Regions from separate parts of the Streptomyces sp. NPDC001604 genome, predicted to be linked through region 2. Evidence: riboswitches for the same ligand, from Rfam matches in the RefSeq annotation. Region 2 holds a riboswitch; each other region holds the start of a gene.

Region 1 (5,007 bases), on a different contig from region 2:
GCTGTCCGCCGCGACGAGCTTCGATCCGGCGAGTGCCGAGATGGCGAGCGCGCCGCCCGCCACCCACTGGTCGCCCAGCCCTTCCGTCACCTGTCGCAGATCGAACAGGGCCAGCACGCAGCCGTAGAGGACGAGGCCGAGCCAGAACAGCGCGAGCGCCGCGTGCGCGAGCCATGCCGTCGCCTCGACCTCGGCGAGCGTGGCGCCGAGCACCGCGAGCCCCTGCGTGGCCACGCAGCACAGGAACACCGCGCCGGGCATGTGACGCCGCCAGTGCCGTGCGACCTGCACCAGCAGCAGCGGCCACAGCACGGCCGCCAGCGCGAGCAGGGCCTCGGCGAGGGTCTGCCGTCCGAGGGCGGAGAACCGGGTGCCGAGGACTGCGGTCGCCGCGACGGCGTTCAGCGCCCCCGGCGTCCCCGCCTCCGCCCGCCACCTCTCCGGTTCCCGCACCAGCCGGACGCCGAAGCCCGCCGCAAGCACCGCCCAGGAGACACAGGCCAGCCCCAGGGCGATCCGCGACAGCACCTCGTGCCCCGTCAGATGCAGTCCGAGCGTGACACTGCCGGTCGCCATCACGGCGGCCCCGGCCGCCGGCGAACGCTGCGCCCACCGGGCGCGGAGGAAGGTCGGGCCGGACATGGGGCCGATGCTAAGGAGTGCGGCTCGGGTTGAGGGCGGGCCACGCGCGCGTGCATCACAAACTGCCCCGCACGCGCGCGTGCCCTGCCCTCTGGTGCCTCAGGCAGGCCGTACCACGCTGTGGATGATCGATTCGCCGCCGTAGTAGATCGACTCCTCGCGGACGTACGCGCCGGGCTTCGGGGCGTGGATCATCATGCCGTTGCCGATGTAGATGCCGACGTGGCTGATGTCGTCGTAGAAGAAGATCAGGTCGCCGGGCCGGGCGTCGGCCAGCGAGACCGTGGTGCCGGCGTTGACCTGGTCGTAGGTGGTACGGGGGAGGTCGACGCCGGCGGCCTTCCATGCGGCCTGGGTGAGGCCGGAGCAGTCGTAGGACTCGGGGCCGGTGGCGCCCCAGACGTACGGTTTGCCGATCTGCGCGCGGGCGAAGGCGAGCGCCTTCTCGGCCTTGGTGGCGTACGAGGAGTCGCCGGCGGAGGTGGATCCCGCGCCCGAGGTGGAGCCGCCGTCCTGGGCCGCGGCCTCTTCCTTGGCCTTCTCCGCCGCCGCCTGCTGCTTCGCCAGCTCAGCAGCCTTACGGGCCGCCGCCTCCTGCTGCTGCTTCTGGATCGCCGCGAGCCGCGCCTTCTCCTCGGCGGTCAGCTTCGACAGCAACTCGCGCGCGTCGGAGAGCTTCTTCTGCACCGCGGACTTGGCGGTCTGCAGGTCGCTCTGTGTCGCGGTCAGCGTCTCGAGGCTCCTGGAGGCCTCCTGGCGCTTCTTCATCGTCGCGGACTGCTCGGTGAAGTACTCGTCGACCGCGCTCTTCTGACGGGAGGTCAGCCGCCCCATCAGCTGCGTCTGGTCGAAGTAGTCCTGCGGAGAGTCCGCGAGCAGGAAGGTCGCCGTGTCGGGTGCGGCGGCTCCGGTCCGGTACTGGGCCGCGGCGAAGGAGCCGAGCCGGTCCCGCTCCTCGTTGAGCTTCTGCATGCGCTTGGCGACGTCGTCGAGGAGGGTGTCGACGTTCTTGCGCTGCTTGGTGGTCTTCTCTTTGGCCGCGTTGTACTTCTCGGTGGCCGACTCCGCCTGGCGGTAGAGGTCGTCGACCTTCTTCTCGACCTCTTCGAGGCTGGGCTTGCCGTCGGCGGCGGGGGCGGCGTTCGCCGACTGGGACAGCAGGGCCACCGAGGTGAGGGCGGCCGTGGCGAGGGCGGGGGTGCGTATGCCTGCTACGCGCGTACCCGCGGGGCGCGACTTGCGGTGCGACGCCAAGGGAGGCGACTCCTTCCATGCTCCGCCTACCGAGTTAGCTGTCGGGTTCGGGCGGGTGGTTCGGAAGGGTTGCCCTACGGTCCGTGCCCCGAAAGGGAGGAGACCGATTCACCCCAAGGTCGGTGTGGGTCCCCGGCTCCGGATGCGCGGCGGCGCCCCGGACTCGGCGGAGGCCGCGCGGCCCGGCGACGTTCGCCGGTGGGGGTCGTGCGGCCTGCCGGAACGGTAGCCAACTCGTGTGGCCCCTGTGAAGGTTGATGTTCGATATGCCCGATACATTTTCGTGACCTTCGGTCAGCGGGTCGCACGTGGTCGGCAATCCGGGAGGATTCGATCACGGTCCGTGACGGCACGGTTCTGGAGAGCGAGAGGACGCCTGGCGGCCAGGTCTGGAAGAATCGGGGATTCTGCGGCCGTGGAGGCCCAGGGGAGCCCGAGGATTCCGGCGATGTGCTCAGGGCGGCGGCGGGCTGTCAGTGGGGCACCCTAGACTCGGAGAGCGATGAGCAGCCTCTTTGACGACAGCTTCCTGGCGAACCTCCAGGCCCCCCGGGGGCACGAGGAGGAACCTCCGCCGCCGCCCGAGGGCGATCACGGACCGGAGCCGGTTCCGGACGATCTGTTCGGCGGGAAGTTCGACGTGCCACCGGACCGGGAGGCCTACTACCGCAACGGTGCCCCCCGCCCGGCGATCGACCCGGCCGCGCTCCTGGACGGGCTGAACGAGAACCAGCGCGCGGCCGTCGTCCACTCCGGCAGCCCCCTGCTCATCGTGGCCGGCGCCGGATCCGGCAAGACCCGCGTGCTCACCCACCGCATCGCCTACCTCCTGGGCGAACGGAACGTGCATCCGGGCCAGGTCCTCGCGATCACCTTCACCAACAAGGCCGCGGGCGAGATGAAGGAGCGCGTCGAGCAGCTCGTCGGCCCGCGCGCGAACGCGATGTGGGTGATGACCTTCCACAGCGCGTGTGTGCGCATCCTGCGGAGGGAGTCGAAGAAGCTCGGCTTCACCTCCTCCTTCTCGATCTACGACGCCGCCGACAGCAAGCGCCTGATGGCCCTGGTCTGCCGCGACCTGGATCTCGACCCCAAGCGCTACCCGCCTAAGTCCTTCAGCGCCAAGATCTCGAACCTGAAGAACGAGCTGATCGACGAGGAGGACTTCGCCGCCCAGGCCGCCGACGGCTTCGAGAAGACCCTCGCCCAGGCCTACGCCATGTACCAGTCGCGGCTGCGCGAGGCGAACGCCCTCGACTTCGACGACCTGATCATGACGACGGTCAACCTGCTGCGCGCCTTCCCGGACGTCGCCGAGCACTACCGCCGCCGCTTCCGGCACGTCCTGGTCGACGAGTACCAGGACACCAACCACGCCCAGTACGCGCTCGTACGGGAACTCGTCGGCACCGGGGCGCACGACGAGGACGTACCGCCGAACGAGTACGACCTGCAGCCCGCCGAACTGTGCGTCGTGGGCGACGCCGACCAGTCGATCTACGCCTTCCGCGGTGCGACGATCCGCAACATCCTCCAGTTCGAGGAGGACTACCCGGACGCGACGACGATCCTGCTGGAGCAGAACTACCGCTCCACCCAGACGATCCTCTCCGCCGCGAACGCGGTCATCGAGCGCAACGAGTCCCGCCGCCCCAAGAACCTGTGGACGAACGCCGGCGCGGGCGCCCGCATCACCGGCTACGTCGCCGACACCGAGCACGACGAGGCCCAGTTCGTCGCCGACGAGATAGACCGTCTCACGGACGCCGGCGAGGCGAAGGCCTCGGACGTCGCCGTCTTCTACCGCACCAACGCCCAGTCCCGTGTCTTCGAAGAGGTCTTCATCCGCGTCGGCCTGCCCTACAAGGTCGTCGGCGGTGTCCGCTTCTACGAGCGCAAGGAGGTCCGGGACGTCCTGGCCTACCTGCGGGTGCTGGCCAACCCCGAGGACTCGGTGCCGCTGCGCCGCATCCTCAACGTCCCCAAGCGCGGCATCGGCGACCGCGCGGAGGCGATGATCGACGCCCTCGCCCAGCGGGAGAAGATCAGCTTCCCGCAGGCGCTGCGCCGCGTCGACGAGGCGTACGGCATGGCCGCGCGGTCGGCCAACGCCGTCAAGCGGTTCAACACACTGATGGAGGACCTCCGGACGATCGTCGAGTCCGGCGCGGGCCCGGCGACCGTCCTGGAGGCGATCCTCGAACGCACCGGCTACCTCGCCGAGTTGCAGGCCTCCACCGACCCGCAGGACGAGACCCGCATCGAGAACCTCCAGGAACTTGCCGCCGTGGCCCTGGAGTTCGAGCAGGAGTCCGGTGAGGGCGAGGAGTCCGGCTCCCTCGCCGACTTCCTGGAACGCGTCGCGCTCGTCGCCGACTCCGACCAGATCCCCGACGAGGACGAGGACGGCTCCGGAGTCATCACCCTGATGACCCTGCACACCGCCAAGGGCCTCGAGTTCCCGGTCGTCTTCCTCACCGGCATGGAGGACGGCGTCTTCCCGCACATGCGCGCCCTCGGCCAGACCAAGGAACTGGAGGAGGAACGGCGGCTCGCGTACGTCGGCATCACGCGCGCGCGTGAGCGGCTGTATCTGACCCGGTCGTCGCTGCGCAGCGCGTGGGGGCAGCCGTCGTACAACCCGCCCTCCCGGTTCCTGGAGGAGATCCCGGCACAGCACGTCGACTGGAAGCGGACGGGCGCCACCGCCCCGGTCTCCTCCGGCCCGGCGTCGGGCCTTGCCGCCTCTTTGTCCTCCTCCCGCTCGCGCTCGTCGGCGTCGGGCGCGTCCGGCTTCGCCACGAGCCGCGCCTCCGAGAAGCCGGTGGTCTCGCTGGCCGTGGGCGATCGGGTCACTCACGACCAGTTCGGGCTCGGCACGGTCGTGGCCGTGAAGGGCACGGGAGGCAACGCCGAGGCGACGATCGACTTCGGCGACACCAAGCCGAAGCGCCTGCTGCTGAGGTACGCACCGGTGGAGAAGCTGTAGGAGTAACTGCAACAGCCCGTCCGGCATTTGAGGACGAGGCCGTTCAGGCCGGACATGGGGGGTCTGGGGGCGCAACCCCCGGCTCTCCTACGTCGGGTCCAGCCCATGACTCCGCAGCCACG
Region 2 (5,007 bases):
CACTGAGCCCCCGCACTCGGCGGGGGCTCGCGCCACCGGGCCGCTTCACCGCCCGTCGCAGCGAGGGCCGTACTCAACCGTCCAGAGCGCCCCGCCCAGCACGGTTCCAGGCGACCCCGGCAGCCCTCAGGCCACCGAAGCGATCCGCATCTTGATGTCGTCGGGCGACAGTGCACCCTTCGCGGTGACGTGGTCCCCGGACGACTCGCCGCGCAGTCGGCGGCCGATCCACGGCACCAGGTACTCGCGCGCCCAGTGCACGTCGTCCCGTCGCACCTCGAGGGTGCCGCGCGGCGGGAGCGGCGGCCAGGGCTGGTCCGGGTCGGCCGGCACCTCGAGACCGAGGACCTGCCCGGCGCGCAGCGCCACGCGCGTGTGCCCCTCGGGCGAGAGGTGGAGGCGGTCGCCGTCCCACGCCCTGCGGTCCTGGACGGACTTCAGGGACCACAGGTCGAGAACGGGACAGCCGTACCGGTCGGCGATGGCCCGGACATGACCGTTGTAGGTGGCGATCTTGCCGCGCAGGTGCTTGAGCACGGGGACGCCTCGGGTGTCGAAGCCGGTGGTCACCATGACCGTGCCGGCGACTTCGGTGAGCCGGGCCACCGCCCGCTCGAAGCGCTCGGCGACCTCGTCGGGGTCGGTGCCGGGACGGATGATGTCGTTGCCGCCCGCACAGAAGGAGACCAGGTCCGGCGCCAGTTCGACGGCTTTGGGTACCTGGTCCTCCACGATCTGGTCGAGCAGTTTGCCGCGCACGGCGAGGTTCGTGTACCTGAAGTCGCCCTCGGGTCGCCGGTCGGCGAGGAGCACCGCGAACCGGTCGGCCCAGCCGACGAACGCTCCGTCGGGGCCGGGGTCGCCGACGCCCTCGGTGAAGCTGTCCCCCACCGCAACGTACGACCCGATCACTGATCTGCTGTCACTCTTCGAATCGTCTGCCACATCGACCATGATTCACCTTTGAATGTGACCTACGCGACCGTAGGAAAGGGTTGACGCGCGGTGAGATAAGCCACTTCTAAAGTGTTCGCCAAGCCCGGAATAACCCTCCTACCAGGGACGTTGAGGCGTCAGCGATGTTGCGGGGCGAGCCTTCGACCCTCAAGTCGGCGGTACGCGAATGGTGTTCGGCAGACATGGCGCAGCCGGACACACCGAAGGCCGGACCCGGGGATCGGGGTCCGGCCTTCGGCGGCTGTCAGGCAGGTGGTTGTGAGGAGAGGTCAGCCGACGCCGACGCCCTTCGAGCGGAGGTAGGCGACCGGGTCGACGTCGGAGCCGTAGTCGGGCGTGGTGCGGATCTCGAAGTGCAGGTGCGGGCCGGTCACGTTGCCGGTCGCGCCGGAGAGGCCGAGCTGCTGGCCCGCGGCCACGGTCTGGCCGGCCGAGACGGAGATCTGGGACATGTGGCCGTACTGGGCGTAGTAGCCGTCGGCGAGCCTGACGACGACCTGGTTGCCGTAGGCGCCGCCCCAGCCCGCGGAGACGACGGTTCCCGCGCCCACGGACTTGATGGAGGTGCCGGTCGGGACGACGAAGTCGACGCCGGTGTGGTAGCCGCTGGACCACATGCTGCCGGCCACGTGGTAGCCGGTGCCGATGGTGCCGCCGATCACCGGGAGGGTGAAGCCGGTGGGGGCGGACTCGGAGGCCTTGGTGGCGGTCGCCTTGGCCGCCGACGAGGACGTCTTCGAGGCGGACGAGGGCGACGACTGGGTGGTGTGCGTCGCGGCCTTCCGGCCGATCGTCAGCTTGAGGCCCGGGTGGATCAGCGACGGGTCGTCACCGACGGCCCGGCGGTTGTCCGAGTAGAGCCTGTGCCAGCCGCCGGCGACATGCTGCTCTTCGGCGATCTTCGAGAGGTAGTCGCCGGTCCGCACCGAATAGGTCCGCACGCCCGCATTCCCTGCGGCGCTCTTCCGGTCCGCCTTCTTCTCGGCGACCGGAAGGGACTGGACGGCCTTTTTCGAAACCGTCTGGGAAACGGACTGGGTGGTGGCGGCATGGGCGCCGGTGGCCCCCATGAGCGGGAGAGCGAGTGCGGCGCCACCGGTTCCGGCGACGGCGATGGAGCGGGTGAAGCGCTGGGGCTTCGGACGACGGTGCTTACCCTTCGCGGGCATGACGAATTCCTCTCCGGCGCCTGCGAGGTGAGCTGTCGGGTTCGGACTGGAGATGCCCGGCCGCGCATGCGACGCGGCTTTACCCCTAGCCGTTCCGGAGACCGGAACAGGCTGTTGTACCTGTGGGTCCCCCGCTCCTGCCGTTCACGGGTGAGTTCTGCGGGCACCGGGCGGCGGCAGGATTGGGCGTCCGTCCGGATTGGTGGCGAACGTAAGCGACTGGGACGCAAAGGAACAAGTGCCGGTTCCCCGTGAAAGCGTTTCTATTGATCCCTTGAGGGAAAAGCGGGTGACCCTGCGTGAATTCCCGGGTGATCGTCTCCGTCAAACGCCTTGTAAAGCCCTGGAATTACGTGGACATGACGCGCCACGCACCGTCACGGATATGACGCTCCTCACGTGCCCCTGCCCCAGGGTCCCCTATTCATGAGCGAGTTGGAATGAAGGGGTGGAAGGAGCGCCAATCCGGACAGAAGGCTCAGATGCGCCGCAGACGGAAAACTGCCGCGTCGAAGTCACCGCGCAATCCGGTACGCAGTCCGTGGTGCAGCAATACGGCACCGCTGTGGATTTCGCCCGTTTCAGGGCATTCATACGACGCTGTCGGTTCGAGGCCCCGAAGTCGCAGCGCCGGTACGGGCTCGCCGTGGCTCTGTGCCTGGAGCCAGGCGAGGACGACCGCCTCGTCCCCTCGCACGTACTGCACCGCACTCAGCCCGCCCCGCGGCGGCCGCAGCCGGTAGAGGTCGCCGTGCTGCACCAGTGGCCGGATCTCCTTGTAGAGCGCCACCCACTCGCCGGCCTCGGCCAGCTCCTCCTCGGTCCACCGGGTGAGGTCCCCGCCGACCCCGAGCACGCCGGCCATGGAGCTCACGAACCGGAAGCGCAGCGAGCTGACCCGGCCGTTGAGCTGGGTGTTCGGGCTGTCTGTGACCCAGGCGGCCATCACCCGCGCGGGGTGGATCTGGCTGAAGCCGTGCTGGATGGCGAGCCGGTCGAGCGGGTCGGTGTTGTCGGAGGTCCACACCTGGTCCGTACGGCTCATGATCCCGAGGTCGATCCGTCCGCCGCCGCCCGAGCAGGACTCGAAGGCGACATCGGGGTGGGCAGCCCGCAGTCGGTCCAACAGGGCGTACAGGGCGCGGACATGATCGACCCAGAGGCGCTGCGGGTAGGGTTCCCCGGGCCAGCCCGCGTCGGTGAAGCAGCGGTTGAAGTCCCACTTCACATAGTCGATCGGGGCGCTGGAGAGAAGCGCGTCGAGCTGTTCCCAGAGGTATTCCTGGACGTCTTCCCGGGCCAGGTTCAGAACGAGCTGGTTGCGGAATTCCGTCCGCTTTCGTCCCGGTTGGAACTGCACCCAGTCGGGGTGGGCGCGGTAGAGCTCGCTGTCCGGGTTGACCATCTCGGGCTCGACCCAGATGCCGAACTGCATCCCGAGGGCGTGCACATAGTCCGCGAGGGGCTTGAGGCCGTTCGGGAAGCGGTCCCGGTTGACCGTCCAGTCGCCGAGTCCGGCGCGGTCGCTGGTGCGCTTGCCGAACCAGCCGTCGTCGACCACGAACAGCTCGACGCCGATCGCCGCGGCCCGCCGCGCCAGGGTGCCCTGCTGCTCCTCGGAGATGTCGAACTCCGTGGCCTCCCAGGAGTTGAACAGCACCGGCCGGTCCTGGTCGGCGTCGGGGATGACGTATGCGCGCTGGTAGGCGTGCCAGGCGCGGCTCGCGCCGCCGAAGCCGCCGTCGCTCCACAGACCGGCGAAGACGGGGGTGGGGTACGACTCCCCCGGCTCCAGCCGCAGCAGCCCGGAGTCGTCGTAACCGGCGCCGCCGGTGATCTGCACGCGGGCGTCCGGGAGTTGCGCCACCGCGATCCGCCAGGAACCCGACCAGCCCAGAGCGCAGCCGTAGACCTCGCCGCGTTCCTCGGTGGCATCGGTGTCGAGGGCGACCCAGGGCAGGTACTGGTGGCCGGTGTGGCCGCGGCGGCTGCCGATGATCTTCTCGCCGTAGGTGAGAGGCGAGGCGGTCAGCCGGGACTCGGCGGCCCAGCGGCCGTGCAGCTGGGACAGCCGCCAGTCCTCGCGATCGGGCAGTGTCCAGGTCGCGGAGTCGGCGCGCAGGAGCTCCAGGGCGGGCCCCTCGTTGTCGAGGGTCACCCAGCGTTCCACGACGTCGTGCCGCATCCGGTAGTGCAGTGTGATCGCGAGCCCGCCGTCCCGGAAGACCAGCCGGAGGTGGTCCCCCTCCGCCTCGTACTGCTCGAAGCGCCACTCGGTGCCGCGCCGCTCGTCGCTGCGCACGGACAGGGCGGGCCGCACGAAGCGGGGGCCGCCCTCCACGGGGTACTCCTCGCGCCCGTCGAGCGGGGACTCGAAGGGCCGGTAGTCGGGCAGCGGGCGGACGGCGAGTGCCTCGGCGTCGGCGAGCGCGATCCGGGGGCCCCAGTGCAGGTGCAGCAGCTCGTCGTCCTCGGTGAGGTGGACGGCGTAACTGCTGGCCGGCCCCGAGAGGAGCCACGTACGGCCGTTGTCTGCGATCTCCAGCATCAAGCCCTCACACGTCCGAACAGGTGCGACCAATCCGCAACATCATCAAGGCACGTGGGGCCTGGTCGCAACGCCTGTGGACAACTCATTGCCTCAGGAATCCATGTCGTATCGTCGGGAGAGCGCCCGACGACGAGCCGCGCCGATCGGGCGGACTGGGAGGAGCCCCCGTGACGCAGCAGGTGCCGTCGACCGAACCCGAGCTCTCCGGAGTCCGCAACTTCCGTGATGTGGGAGGACTTCCGACGGTGGACGGACGGCGGGTGCGCTACGGGGTGCTGTACCGCAGCGGCCACCTCGCGCACGCGACCGAGGAGGACGCCGAGTTCCTGT
Region 3 (5,007 bases), on a different contig from region 2:
GGGCTGGCTCACCCCCGCCGAGCCCTACGCCCTCGGTTCGATGCGGGCGCGCCGACTGGCCCGCGAACACGCCGCCCAGCACCTCGGCAAGCCCGCCGCACGCGAGGTCGCCCAGTACGAGGCGTACGCGACCTCCCTGGCCTTCCTGCGGCACCGGGGCCGCCGTGGCCGCGCCGGCGCCGACTTCGTCGCCAGGGAACGGGAGTTGCTGCACGAGCTGTGGCGCCGCCGCGAGGTGGCCCGCCCGGCGCTGGACCACGCTGCGCGGATGACGGCGCCCCCGGTGCCGGTGGCGGCGCCGCCCTGGCCGGTGTACGGGGCGTACGGGTACCCGGCGGTGCCGAATCCCGCGTACAACCCGTACCGGTCGTAGAGCCCGAGGGGGTCAGGCCGACGCTTCCGTCAGGCGGGCGACCTCGGCCTCGGTGAGCGTCAGTTCGCCCACCGCCAGCAGCGCCGGGAGCTGCTCCACTGTCCGCGCGGAGGCGATCGGGGCGGCGACCGTCGGCTGGGCGGCGAGCCAGGCCAGGGCGACCGTGGCGACCTGGGCGTCATGGGCCTGGGCGATCGCGTCGAGGGCGGTCAGGACCCGCTGCCCCCGCTCGGACTCCAGGTGCTTGGCCGCGCCGCCCGCCCGCGGGCTGTCGACCGTCGTGCCGGGCCGGTACTTGCCGGTGAGGAAGCCGGAGGCCAGGGAGAAGTAGGGGACGGCCGCGAGGCCGTAGCGCCCTGCCAGGTCCTGCAGCTCGCCCTCGTACGTGTCGCGCGAGACCAGGTTGTAGTGCGGCTGCAGGGCCACGTACTTGGCCAGGCCCTCGCGGTCGGAGAACTCCAGGGAGGCCCGCAGCCGGTCGGGCGAGATGTTGGACGCGGCGATGTGCCGGACCTTGCCCGCCTTCACCAGCTCGTCGAGCGCCCCGATGATCTCCTCGACCGGCACCTCGGGCTTGTCGAAGTGGGTGTAGTAGAGGTCGATGTGGTCGGTGTCGAGGCGGCGCAGGGAGGCCTCGGCGGCGGCCTTGATGTTGGCCGCGGACAGGCCCTGGAAGTCGGGGTGCTGGCTGACCTTGGTCGCGATGACCACGTCGTCGCGGTTGCCGCGCGACCTGACCCACTTTCCGATGATCGCCTCGGACTCGCCGCCCTGGTTGCCGTCGACCCACGCCGAGTAGGAGTCGGCGGTGTCGACGAAGTTGCCGCCGGCGGCCGCATAGGCGTCGAGCACGGCGAAGGAGGTGGCCTCGTCGGCGGTCCAGCCGAAGACGTTGCCGCCCAGGGAGAGCGGGAAGACCTCGAGGCCGGAGGAACCGAGCTTGCGCAGAGAAGGAGAAGTCATGCCCTACGTCAACGCCCGCCCCGGAGGCCGGTCTTCCGCGGCGGGCGCAAAGATCCCGTAAACAAGGGGACTACGGCACTCCGGGTACGGACGGAGAACGTACGGGTGTCAGGGGTTGAGGCCCTTGCTGCGCAGCCACGGCATCGGGTCGATGCCCGTGGCCTGGCCGCCGGGGTGGACCTCGAGGTGGCAGTGCGGGCCGGTCACGTTGCCGGTGGCGCCGACGCGGCCGATGACATCGCCCGTGCTGACCTTCTGGCCGACGCTGACGCTGATCGACGACTGGTGGCAGAACCAGAGCTCCGTACCGTCGTCGAGGGTGAGGATCGTGCGGTAGCCGTACGCCCCAGCCCAGCCGGCCTGCGTGATGGTGCCGGAGTGGATGGCCTTGATGAGCGTGCCCGTGGGGGCGGCGAAGTCGAGGCCCGTGTGGTAGCCGGAGGACCACATGGAGCCGGCCTGACCGAAGGTACCGGTGATCGTGTAGGAGACGACCGGAAGCGTGTACTGCTTGGCCAGCTCGGCGAGCTTTGCGGCCTCGGCGGCCTTCTTGGCCGCCGCCTCCGCCTTCTCCTTGGCGGCCTGGGCCTTGGCGGCCGCGTCCTTCTCGGCCTGTGCGGCCGCGTCGTCGATCTGCTTCGCGAGGGCGGCCTCGACGGCTGCCTGGCTCTTGCTGTCGATCTGGACCTGCTGCGACTCGGCCTGCGCCATGATCCGGTCGCGCAGCGCCTCACCGGCGCCCTTGGCGCCCTGCGCGGTGCCCGCGGAGGTGGTGGCGACATCGCTGAGCGCGGTCGCGGAGCCCTTGGGGGCGTCGGAGCCGCCGCCGAAGACATGGCTCACGGAGGCGAGATCGGGCATGGAGATCGACACCGGCGGCTTGCCGGTGTTGGCGCTGGCCATGCCGCCCGCGCCGACGGCGGCTATGACGCCGACGCCCAGGACCGTGGAGCTGCGGGCGAGTCCCCCGCCGCGCTGCTTGGCGACACGGTGCCGGCCGCGGACCGGGGCGATGGAGTCCTCGGTGGGATTCCACTCCTCCCAGGGGCCCTCGTCGGTGCGTCGGCCGGCGAAGCCGAAGGGTTCGGTGCTCGGCACGAACGGGGCTGCCGGGGCAGGCGGGTTGGACGCCACGTGGGCGTGCTCCTTTCCTTCCTTCTCGCCTACCGGGTTAGCTGACGGGTTCGGAGCAGGAAGGTCTCCTACGCGCGTATACCTGCCGTGTTGCCACGGCGGTGTCGGCGCGATTCACCCCAGGGTGGTGGTTCCCCGGTTCCCTTGCGGGATTCGGCGCGTGCGCACGGAGCCGCCTCTTGTGACGGCTGGGACGACCGCGCTGCGTTATCGAACGTTAATAGACCCGGGGCGTCGTTTCCAAGGTGTTCCGCTTGATCATTAACCTTTCCGACCTGGACAGACGGCGCATGAACGGCAAAAAACGGGCGAGTTGACCGCGCCTCAGGACCCTCAGGGCCGTCGTACGGCGAGCAGCGCCATGTCGTCCGCCATGGCCTCACCGGCATATCTGCGCACCTCCCGCGCGAGCGTGGCGAGCAGCGCGGCGGGATCGTGGAAGACCCGGCCTACGAGCCGGTCCGCGGGTTCGAAGAACCGCCCGTGCTCGTCCCGCGCCTCGGACAGCCCGTCGGTGTACAGCAGCAGTGTGGCCCCGCTGCGGAACGCGGTCTCCTCCGCGCGGTCGGGCCGGCTCCCGAAGTCACCCATGCCGAGCGGCAGCGCGGGCTCGCAGGCGTGCAGGGTGTGCACGGCGCCGTCGGGACACAGCAGCAGCGGGGGCGGGTGGCCGCGCGTGACGATGCGGACGACGCCCTCGCCGTGCGGGAGTTCGGCGAGCACGGCGGTGGTGAACCCCTCGAACAACTCGATGCCCTCGCGCCGCGCCGCCTCGCGCGCCAGCGCCCGGTCCAGCCGCTGCGCGACCGCCTCCAGCGTGGCCTCCTGCTCGGCGGCCTCCCGGAACGCCCCGATGGCGACCGCCACGGCGGCCACCGCCCCCATCCCCTTTCCTCGCACGTCGCCCACGACCAGCCGTACGCCGTGCGGGCTGTCCTGCACGGCGTACAGGTCGCCGCCGATGGATGCGTCCGCCTGCGCGGCCTCGTACCGTGCCGCGATCGTGAACCCTCCGATCCGCTCGGCGGGTTCGGGCAGCACGGCGCGCTGGGCGGCCTCGGCGATCTCGCGCTGCGAGGCGAGTTCCTCGCGTCCGCGGCGGACGAGGAGGTTGATGAGGACGGCCAGGACGGAGACCGTCGCGACGGTGGCCAGCTCGGTGATCGCCTCCACCTGGAGGAGGATGCCCACCTGGGCGTGGATCGCGGTGACGACGAGGACGGTCGCGAGGCCGGTGAGGACCGTGCCGCGGCGCGAGTAGAGCGGGGCGGCGACCAGGGGTGCGGCCGTGAAGAGGGGGCCCGCCGTGAACCGCGACGGGGTGAGGTAGTCGTAGAAGGTCCCGCCGACGATCAGCAGCGCCGGGAGCAGCCGCACGAAGGTGCGTGCGTATGAGATCGGCCCCTCCTGCTCCACCCCTCCAGGTTTCCCGGTGCGGCGGCGCGGGGCGAGCCGGATGACCCGAACGGGGGAAACACTCAGGGCCGGAGTCCAGTGACTGGACTCCGGCCCTGAGCCTTGAGTAGCGGGGACAGGATTTGAACCTGCGACCTCTGGGTTATGAGCCCAGCGAGCTACCGAGCTGCTCCACCCCGCGTCGGTGTGTCACCAGCATACGCCATCCGCGGGGCTGTCTGCGCCAGGGTTAACGTCCACCCTCGTTCACCTGCGTTTTCCGGTCCGCGCGGCCTCGGTCAGGCGGCCGGACTGTCCGCCTGGATGGTCCCGACCGACCCGCTTTTCTGCCGGGGGTCCGGGGGCCGTCCCCCGGAAAAACGCAGCCCGGGGCCCGCGCGGCCTCGGTCAGGCGGCCGGGTTGTCCGCGTGGGTGAGGGTCTCCCAGGAGACGAAGAGGTCGTCGGTGCCGGCCGGGCGGGTCTGCTCGGCCAGCTTGTGGGCGGCCGGGACGGGGGTGCCGAGCCGGTTCTCCAGGTGGTTGAGGGCGACCTCCAGGTCGGGGCCCATGTTCCCGACGACCCTGCCGCCGCACAGCCACCGCGGGGGTTTGGCCCCCATCTCGTAGCGGGCGTGGAAGTCGAGGGCCGCTTTCAGCCGGTCCTTGACGTCTCCGTACAGGTCGACGCCCTGGTGCCAGGCGGTCTCGGCGATGTGCGCGGTGGCGGCGAGGGAGTAGCCGACGTGCTTGAAGTTGCGGCAGGTCTCCTGTGCGATGCCGTCCTCGAACTTCGTCTCCTTGAACCAGTACGTCTCCAGCTTCTGCACGGTGTTGGCGTCGGAGCCGGCCGGGGTGAGCGGGATCTTGCCGTCCTTGCGCAGATAGAAGTAGTCGGGCACCAGGCCGCGGAAGCGTTTGACGGCGGCGTCGAAGGTCTTGTGGTCGTCGGTGAAGACGGCGATCCCAATGGCTGCATCGGTCATCGCAAGGTCCCAGTTGCCGTTGTAGTCGGGCAGGTCCCTGGTGACCTCGGGGAGGTAGGCGGTGCGCAGCATGGCCGTGAACCGCCGTACGCGGTCGGCGGGCCAGCCGGCGCCCGGTGCGTACCGGATGATCTCAGCGGCCCGCGCCCAGGTCGACC

What was found. A riboswitch is a leader RNA that binds a small molecule or an ion and turns the genes downstream of it on or off. The one in region 2 is predicted to bind cyclic di-AMP.
Region 1: linked by a shared signal. The riboswitch ahead of ACFY1E_RS18020 (NlpC/P60 family protein) and the one ahead of ACFY1E_RS21650 (peptidoglycan DD-metalloendopeptidase family protein) in region 2 are both predicted to bind cyclic di-AMP.
Region 3: linked by a shared signal. The riboswitch ahead of ACFY1E_RS09495 (M23 family metallopeptidase) and the one ahead of ACFY1E_RS21650 (peptidoglycan DD-metalloendopeptidase family protein) in region 2 are both predicted to bind cyclic di-AMP.

Annotation. Positions count from the first base shown of each region.
Region 1 covers NZ_JBIAUY010000005.1:448,664-453,670, reverse strand. The annotation lists gene ACFY1E_RS18025 (tellurite resistance/C4-dicarboxylate transporter family protein) at 1-642, opposite strand, end outside; gene ACFY1E_RS18020 (NlpC/P60 family protein) at 742-1,896, opposite strand; cyclic di-AMP (ydaO/yuaA leader) riboswitch at 1,905-2,075, opposite strand; gene pcrA (DNA helicase PcrA) at 2,399-4,885, shown strand; gene ACFY1E_RS18010 (M23 family metallopeptidase) at 4,973-5,007, opposite strand, start outside.
Region 2 covers NZ_JBIAUY010000007.1:211,958-216,964, forward strand. The annotation lists gene ACFY1E_RS21640 (TetR/AcrR family transcriptional regulator) at 1-6, shown strand, start outside; gene ACFY1E_RS21645 (SGNH/GDSL hydrolase family protein) at 127-912, opposite strand; gene ACFY1E_RS21650 (peptidoglycan DD-metalloendopeptidase family protein) at 1,227-2,126, opposite strand; cyclic di-AMP (ydaO/yuaA leader) riboswitch at 2,131-2,289, opposite strand; gene ACFY1E_RS21655 (alpha-galactosidase) at 2,605-4,674, opposite strand; gene ACFY1E_RS21660 (tyrosine-protein phosphatase) at 4,845-5,007, shown strand, end outside.
Region 3 covers NZ_JBIAUY010000002.1:892,922-897,928, reverse strand. The annotation lists gene ACFY1E_RS09505 (PrsW family intramembrane metalloprotease) at 1-373, shown strand, start outside; gene ACFY1E_RS09500 (aldo/keto reductase) at 386-1,336, opposite strand; gene ACFY1E_RS09495 (M23 family metallopeptidase) at 1,445-2,470, opposite strand; cyclic di-AMP (ydaO/yuaA leader) riboswitch at 2,482-2,639, opposite strand; gene ACFY1E_RS09490 (PP2C family protein-serine/threonine phosphatase) at 2,804-3,886, opposite strand; tRNA gene ACFY1E_RS09485 (tRNA-Met) at 3,994-4,067, opposite strand; gene ACFY1E_RS09480 (alginate lyase family protein) at 4,274-5,007, opposite strand, start outside.